2 regions of the Solibacillus sp. FSL K6-1523 genome follow, and region 1 is predicted to be linked to the other one. Evidence: riboswitches for the same ligand, from Rfam matches in the RefSeq annotation. Region 1 holds a riboswitch; the other holds the start of a gene.
The links. Region 1 has a riboswitch for glycine ahead of gcvT (glycine cleavage system aminomethyltransferase GcvT). Riboswitches for the same ligand answer to the same signal wherever they lie in the genome.
Positions count from the first base shown of each region.

Region 2: linked by a shared signal. The riboswitch ahead of MHI10_RS08825 (amino acid permease) and the one ahead of gcvT (glycine cleavage system aminomethyltransferase GcvT) in region 1 are both predicted to bind glycine.

Region 1 covers NZ_JBBOSU010000001.1:2,815,443-2,819,881, reverse strand. The annotation lists gene comGD (competence type IV pilus minor pilin ComGD) at 1-102, shown strand, start outside; gene MHI10_RS13575 (type II secretion system protein) at 95-388, shown strand; gene comGF (competence type IV pilus minor pilin ComGF) at 379-840, shown strand; gene MHI10_RS13565 (shikimate kinase) at 1,043-1,558, shown strand; glycine riboswitch at 1,872-1,964, shown strand; glycine riboswitch at 1,968-2,074, shown strand; gene gcvT (glycine cleavage system aminomethyltransferase GcvT) at 2,210-3,313, shown strand; gene gcvPA (aminomethyl-transferring glycine dehydrogenase subunit GcvPA) at 3,335-4,439, shown strand, end outside.
Region 2 covers NZ_JBBOSU010000001.1:1,857,098-1,861,536, reverse strand. The annotation lists gene MHI10_RS08830 (DNA polymerase IV) at 1-943, opposite strand, end outside; gene MHI10_RS08825 (amino acid permease) at 1,034-2,371, opposite strand; glycine riboswitch at 2,556-2,634, opposite strand; gene MHI10_RS08820 (AraC family transcriptional regulator) at 3,018-3,467, shown strand; gene MHI10_RS08815 (GNAT family N-acetyltransferase) at 3,516-4,085, opposite strand; gene MHI10_RS08810 (nucleoside 2-deoxyribosyltransferase) at 4,128-4,439, opposite strand, start outside.

The DNA of each region.
Region 1 (4,439 bases):
GGCAATTTGCAATCGTTCGGAAGCATGGCTTTTTATTATGAGGAGGAAATGTATGGCTACAAAATTAACATAGGGAAAGGAAGGTTAACAAGGGATGACTGAACAAGGCTTTTCGTTTGTCGAGGCATTGTTAGCTGTTGTGATTTTATTTTTTCTAAGTGCGAGCCTCGTTCCGCTAACTTTCCATATGAAACAGCAGTTGGAGGGACAAAAACGGCAAACACATGCGGCTGAAGTGGCTTTCAATGGCGCATTACTGCAGCAAAGATATGGCGAATGGAGTGGCGTGCAAGAGATTGAAGGTATTTCATACTTTTGGAATTTTGATTTAGGTTCAGTTTGTGTCAAGTATGATGCCGATTTAGAGGAATATGAACTATGCGTGTAAAGAATGGGTATTTGCGAAATGAACAGGGCTTTACATTTTTGGAAAGTATTTTTCAACTCATGATTTTTATTTTATTTGCCAATATAAGCTTACTCTTAATTTTTTGGTTTCGAGATATTATTAACCTGGACAAAATGAAGGATGAAGTCAATTGGGAGTTATTTATTTATGATTTAAATCAGTACAATGCACGTTCGGTAACCGGGATGCTGAATTCTAGCTCTAGTTTACAAATGGAGTTACTTGATGCGGAAGATGGGAAGTATTTTGTTTTTGATCGTTCTGAATTGCATATTCGTAAACGCTCCAATTTAGGTGGGAATGAAATCCTCTTACCTTATGTGGGATCGTGGAATTTACTAGTCGATAATAATGAAATATTAGTGAAAGTTGTGATGCGTGATGGGACGAGGAGGGAAAGGCGTATGGTTTTGCCAGTTGCTAAAGAATGAACGGGGAATTATTTTTCCATGTGCAATTATTTTATTATTTATTGTGACAGGGGCTGTATTACTATATACAAATGCCTATTTTGCACAATTAAAAACATATAATTCATTGGAATCTATTTACGTTCGTGCTACGATAAATATACTAAGTACTTTGAATGAATAATGAATTGAAGTAGCACGTTTATAGAAGAAGGTGATTTGCATGCGAAAAATATATTTAGTTGGCTTTATGGGATGTGGAAAAAGTGCGATCGGAAGGCGCTTAAGTTATTATCTTAAAATGCCTTACTATGATATGGACCATGAAATTGTAAGGCAACAAGGGATGACAATACCCGAGATATTTGAAAAATATGGAGAATCGCGCTTTCGAGAGATTGAAACTGAGTTTTTACGCTCTTTCCGAGATGAAGCTTGCATTATTGCGACAGGCGGTGGCGTTGCGATTCGTGAAGAAAATCGTAGAATTATGCGACGGACAGGCTTGGTATTTTTCTTAGATGCACTTTTTGATGATATTTATATGCGTATTCGAAATGATAAAAATCGTCCAATCGTTCAAACATCCACAGAGCAAGAATTGAAAGAACTGTATTTGTACAGAAGGAAAATTTACCGGGAAGCAGGTCATATTCAAGTATTGACAGCCAATCGTTCGTTAAGGCAAATAGTTGAGTATATAGGCTTTCAAGTGAATCGCCTAAAGTCGAACAATTGATGTGGAATTGTTGTTTAGGTTCGTGTTTTATCTATTATTAAAAAAAGATTGCGTTCTCATTACATTCAATGTTAGGATATGGCTAAGAGTTATCTTAATTGACTTGATTCAACCGGGGTTCAAACCTCGGTTGAATCAAGTCAAGCCCCGGCGGATGTCACAGATTTTTAAGAGAAGAAGGAAGTCAGCCTAAAAACGTCACATCGTGTGACAACTGCTGACTGACCCACGTCCTGTGGGCCCTCGAAAAATCTGGACGCAATTACGCCGAGGCATAATTGATATAGATTAACTTAGCTATATAGTAATGCGGATGAAGATACGGGGAGAGAACGTGAAGTCACGTCGCCGAAGGAGCAAATAGAGGGTCTATGAATCTCTCAGGCAAAAAGACTCGTATTGGACGCAACTCTGGAGAGAGCTGTGATGTTGTACTATTACAGCCACCAAAGGGGAAAGCCTAAAATGTGAAGGGAATTTCAATTTTAGGTGTAACTTTCAGGTGCAAGGACAGAGAATCTCATTAAAAGGGATTCGTCTGTCTATTTTTTTGCCCTTTTATGGTTTTAAGCTTCTTTATTCCTATAAAAGGACAAAATCAAAGCGAACCATGCAACTAAAAGTGATTACATAATTTAAGGAGGACTATACATGATAAATGAATTAAAACGAACACCGCTTTTTGATGAATATGCAAAATACGGTGGGAAAACAATTGATTTTGGTGGTTGGGATTTACCGGTACAATTCTCTTCAATTAAGGAAGAACACGATGCAGTTCGTAACCGTGCAGGCCTATTTGATGTTTCACATATGGGTGAAATTTTCGTGGAAGGTCCGGATGCTTTACCATACTTACAAAAATTACTATCAAATGACATTTCTAAAATTGCGATTGGCGGCGCACAATATAGCGCATTATGCTATGAAAACGGCGGTGTAGTCGACGATTTATTAACATATCGTTTAGAAGAAAACCGTTATTTACTATGTGTGAATGCATCTAATACAGATAAAGACTTCGCTTGGATGAACGAACATTTAGAAGGCGATGTGACAATTACAAATGCCTCGGATGAATTTGCTCAAATTGCCCTACAAGGACCGCTTTCCGAAGAAGTATTACAAACGTTAACAGATACAGACTTAACGACTATTAAGTACTTCAAATTCCAAGATAATGTGAATGTCGCGGGTCATTCTGTAATAGTTTCACGCAGTGGGTACACAGGTGAGGACGGTTTCGAAATTTACGGAGCTCCAGCTGCGATTGTTGATTTATGGAATAAAATTTTAGATGCTGGTAAAGAGCAAGGTGTTATTGCGGCTGGTTTAGGTGCACGTGATACGTTACGTTTTGAAGCTTGCTTACCATTATATGGTCAAGAACTTTCACAAGACATTACGCCATTAGAAGCTGGAATTGGCTTTGCCGTAAAACTTCAAAAAGAAACGAAATTCATCGGACAAGAAGCGTTAATCGCTCAAAAAGAAGCGGGTTTAACACGTAAATCTGTTGGCATTGAGATGATTGATAAAGGCATTCCACGTCACGGCTATAAAGTATTTAAAGATGGTCAAGAAATCGGTGAAGTAACAACGGGTACACAATCACCAATGACTAAACGCAATATTGGAATGGCTTTAATTGACGCAACATTTGCAGAAGTTGGAATAGAATTGGAAATCGAAATTCGCAATAAATTCGCAAAAGCGGTTATTGTTGAAAAACCATTTTATAAACGCATTAAATAAAATTCGAAAAGAGGGTTACGTATGAAACATCGTTATTTACCAATGACGGAACAAGACAAGCAAGAAATGTTAGAGCGTATTGGAGTTTCTAGTGTGGATGAGCTATTTGAGGACATACCTGAACAAGTACGCTTTAAAGGTTTATATAATATTAAAGCAGCGAAATCAGAAGCGGCCTTATCGAAAGAATTGGCACAACTAGCAGCGAAAAATAAAGATACAGCAACGAACGTATCGTTTTTAGGCGCGGGTGTTTACAATCACTATAAACCAGTTATCGTAGACCACGTTATTTCACGTTCAGAGTTTTATACAGCATACACACCATACCAACCTGAAATTTCTCAAGGGGAATTACAAGCAATCTTTGAATACCAAACGATGATTGCTGAACTTACGGGCATGGATTTAGCGAACTCTTCTATGTATGATGGCGGTACATCACTAGCTGAAGCAGGTATGTTAGCAGCAGGTCATACACGTCGTAAAAAATTATTCGTATCGGGTGCAGTACATCCAGAATATCAAGATGTTGTTGCTACTTATGCATATGGTCAATCAATCGAAGTTGTTACGATTCCAACGAAAGATGGCGTAACAGACGTTGAAGCATTAAAAGAATTAATAGATGATCAAACAGCAGGTGTCATCGTTCAATATCCAAATTTCTTCGGTCAAGTAGAAAATTTACAAGCAATGGCGGATATTGCGCATGATGCAAAAGGATTATTCATCGTTTCAGCAAACCCATTAGCACTTGGCGTATTAACACCTCCAGGTAAATTAGGTGCGGACATTACAGTTGGTGATGCACAAGTATTTGGTATTGCAGAAGGTTACGGTGGTCCTCACTGTGGTTATTTCGCAGTAACAACGAAATTAATGCGTAAAGTACCAGGTCGTTTAGTTGGTGAAACAGTTGACCAAGATGGCCGTCGTGGTTACGTATTAACATTACAAGCACGTGAACAGCATATCCGTCGTGATAAAGCGACTTCTAACATCTGTTCAAACCAAGCATTACTTGCACTTGCAGCATCAGTTGCAATGACAGCACTTGGCAAACAAGGTATGCAAGAAATGGCGAAGCAAAACATCGTGAAGACGCGCTATGCGAAAAATGCTT
Region 2 (4,439 bases), 960 kb from region 1:
CATCCGCATTTTGAAGCGCATTTCGAACCGATTTGCTCCGTGTTTGATTTTTCCATTCAAAATTACGAATTTGAATACTGACCGTTGTACCAACTAAATATTTCGCCTTTAAACGCTCTGCTACACTGCGACTTAATTTTTCAAACGTCTCTTTCAAAATGTAATATTCGGTTTCATCCCTTGGTAATGTCGTGGAATTGCCCACACTTTTCGTATCATAAATCGAATTGGGATCGACATTTCGCTCGTCTATCCCGTTCGCTCTATTTTTTAAGCGCACCCCATTCTTCCCTAATTTGTTTTGAAGCATCCGTTCATCCGCATTTGCCAAATCGCCTATTGTCAAAATCCCAAATGTTGCTAATTTTTTAGCAGTACTTTCCCCAATACCATGCATTTCAATCACTTTTTGCGGCCATAACAATTGTTGGATTTCACGCTTCCGCAGTACGGTAATTCCGAGTGGCTTTTTCATGTCCGATGCGGTTTTCGCTAAAAACTTATTCGGTGCAATGCCAATCGAACAAGGTAAATCTAGTTCAGTTATTATGCGTTGCTGGATTTCCTCAGCAATTTTCACAGGATGCTGTGTTTTCGAACGTTCGGTAACATCTAAGTAACCTTCATCAATCGAAACAGGTTCAACTAAATCTGTATAGCTTCGTAAAATCGTAAATATTGCCGCACTTGCGACCCGGTACTTAGCAAAATCGGGTGGTAATAATAGCAACTGTGGACATTTTCTCATTGCTTCTCCAACCGTCATTGTTGTATAAATCCCATGCGCCCTTGCCTCATATGAGCTCGTTACAATAATCCCTCGACGCTCTTTCACATTCCCTGCAATCGCAATCGGTTTTCCTTTTAAGCTCGGATCATGTGCTTGTTCAACAGACGCATAAAAACTATTCATATCCACATGAAAAATAACCCTTCCCGCCACTATTCCCACCGCCTTTTCCTCTATTTTAATATGAATTATAACTGGAATCAAAAAAATCCGAACTTCAGTCAGTGAAGTTCGGACTACTTGTTATTTTCTTTTCATTCGATAAAGCACGAATAGCAAAATAAACCAAAGCGGTGTGAGCATTAACGCTGTTCGAGTCGCTTCTGAAATCGCCATAATGACAAGTAAAAATGCGAAGAAAGCTAATACTAAATAGTTAATAAACGGTGTTAATGGTGCTTTAAAAGTAGAAGTTGCATGCAATTCTGGGTGACGTTTTTTATAAAGAATATGCGAAATTAAAATGATGCTCCATACCCAAATAAAACAAATCGCACTAATCGTCGTGACAATTCCAAAAGCATCCTCTGGCATGAAATAACTTAATAACGCTCCAATTGACACGACAACTGCTGAAAAAATTAAACCGTTTTGTGGCACACTTCTTTTATTTAAAGTACCGAATTTTTTTGAAGCTTGATTGTTCGAGCCAAGACTAAACAACATACGGCTCGTTGAAAATAAACCACTATTTCCGGCAGATGCTGCGGATGTTAATACAACAAAGTTAATTAATCCCGCTGCCACTGGAATGCCGACTAATGCAAACACTTGCACAAATGGCGAGCTTTCCGCACTTAATGTATTCCATGGATTGATCGTTAAAATGATGAATAACGCACCAACGTAAAATAATAAAATACGCAGTGGAATTTTATTAATCGCAGAAGGAATATTTTTTTGCGGATTCGCTGTTTCCGCTGCCGAAACACCGACTAATTCTACCCCAACGAAGGCAAATACGACCATTTGGAAGGCCATTAAGAAGCCAAATGCGCCATTCGGGAATAATCCACCATGTTCCCACAAATTCGATACGGCTACTTGACCTGTGTTTGTTTCAAATCCAATAATTAATAAAATAACGCCAATTACGATTAATGCTACAATCGTAATAATTTTAATGAGCGCAAACCAAAACTCTAACTCTCCGAAAAGTTTTACCGTTAATAAATTTAAACCTAGTAATACGACTAAACAAGCAATTGCTGGCACCCATTGCGGGATGTCAAACCAATACTGTGTGTACATGCCGACCGCAATAATGTCGGCCATTGCAGTCATGATCCAGCAAAACCAATACGTCCATCCTGTCACATAGCCTGCCCAATCCCCTATGTATTCTGTCGCAAATTCAGTGAAGGATTGATAGCCGCCTTTTGATAGTAATAATTCTCCTAATGCACGCATAACGAAAAATAGTGCAATGCCGACAATTAAATACGCCAAAATAATAGATGGCCCTGCTAATGCAATCGCTTTACCCGAGCCTAAAAATAACCCTGTCCCAATCGTTCCACCAATTGCGATCAATTGAACATGTCGATTTTTTAGTTCTCGTTTTAACTGTTGTTGTGCCAAGATGTTTTCCTCCGATATCATTATTTTGCTCCATATTTTTCGTATGGATCGAAATAATAGCGATGAGGTTCGCGGTGAATCATTTTTCCTGAAAAAAAGAGACTGATCCCTAAAATGGAATCAGTCTCTATAACTTAAGAATAAAAAATAACAACGTTTTTAAACACAAAAAAACGTCTACTATTATTACCCTTCTGTCCTTTTGCCTGAGATTGTGAACCCTTCGGCGACGCAATTGATGCGCTCTCTCCAGAAACTGCTCCCGTTTGTAGTTTTATCCACAACGATCTACGCAATGATACTTTATGCATTTGTATGCCTATTTGGTGTTGAAAATTTCCAACATCTAATAACTCGCGTCCAACACTATTATTGTACTATATCATATACTACCAACTAATTTATTGTATTACAATAGGAATTTTCAATAAGTACTAGTGATGGGTGTATTCAATAGCATATTTCTTACATTTTTATTAAATTCTATTCATAAGGAAGAGAATTATCGAATAAGAAATCCTTTCTAAATTTTATTATGCAGGGAAATAACCGGTAAATTATACCGGCACCTAATCCAATTTTTTAAAAAAGAGCTTGAAAAACATTTTATATCGTATTACCTTTTCTAGGAAGGGAGGAATAAAATATGCAATTAACTATTGAAGAATTACCTGAATCAAGGATTGCTTATTTCCGTAACGTTGGAGCGTACGGTGAAAAGCAAAATAAAGAATTAATGGAGTCATTTAAAAGATGGGCACAGTTGAATGGGTTATTTGAGAATTCTATAATTTTAGGTATCCCACAAGATAACCCAGAGGTGACCCCTAAAGCAGAATGTCGTTATGATGTTTGCGTTGTAATAGATAAAGTTTTTCAAGTGGAAGAACCTGCTCAAGTTGGTACTTTTGCTGGCGGGAAATATGCTATTTTCTTGCTTGACCATACAAAAGAGGCAGTTAGCGAATTTTGGGGCACTATCTTTTCTGAAATAGATAAAAATAATTTAGCCGTCAGAGAACAACCCATTATTGAAAGATATACTTCTACAATGATCGCTAACCATTTGTGTGAAATATTAGTCCCTGTACAGTAAAAAAATGGAAAAGGGCTGGTTGTACGCCCTTTTCCACTTTGATTTCCCTTATAAAAGCTCAGCCAAGAAACGTTTTTTCATTTCCGGCCATTCTTCAATTGTAATACTGTACATTACAGTATGGCGAATCGTGCCTTCTTTTCGAATCATATGGTTGCGTAAAATGCCCTCTTTTACGGCACCTAGACGCTCGATCGCTTTTTGCGAGCGGATATTTTCATGACCTGTTTTAATTTGAATGCGATTTAAACCAAGTTCTTCAAAACCATGTTGCAATAATAAAAATTTGCAGTTTGTATTTATGTTTGAACGCCAATATGCAGGTGTGAGCCAAGTAGAGCCGATTTCGAGGCATTTATGTGCCATTGAAATATCCATAAAAGTAGTCGAACCAATTACTTCATTTGTTTGTGCATCAATAATGACGAATTGAAAATCGGTTTTCGCTTCTCGCTTTTTTATACCGTCTTCTACATATTGAACAACACTTTCCAGGTCAAATAATGTTACCGACAAATGCTCCCAAATTTCAGGAAACTGCGCTGTTTTATATATTCCGTCAATATGCTCAGTGTTAATTGGTACTAATTTCACAACTTCATTTTCTAAGACTTTCATCTACTTTTCCCCACCTTTAACGTTTAGTTTTAAAACTCCCATTCAAACATGTAACTTTATTTCTTCCACTACTTCTTCCATTGTTGTAACAATTTTACCGTTTCGCTTAATGAGTCCCACAACGAATAAATTGCGGTAAATAAATTGATTTTCTGTGCCGTCTTCAATTAACGCTTCAATTTTTTTCGTATTTGTACGTCCCATTTGGCGCACATCTGAAAACAGCGCAATAATTGGTCGATTTAATGCAGAAAATGCACCGATTTCTGCTGCTACACCTGAGTCAATTTCAATGCCATCAATAACAGCAATTAATACATCACTTACTTGCAAGCTTGCTAAATCCGCCTCTGC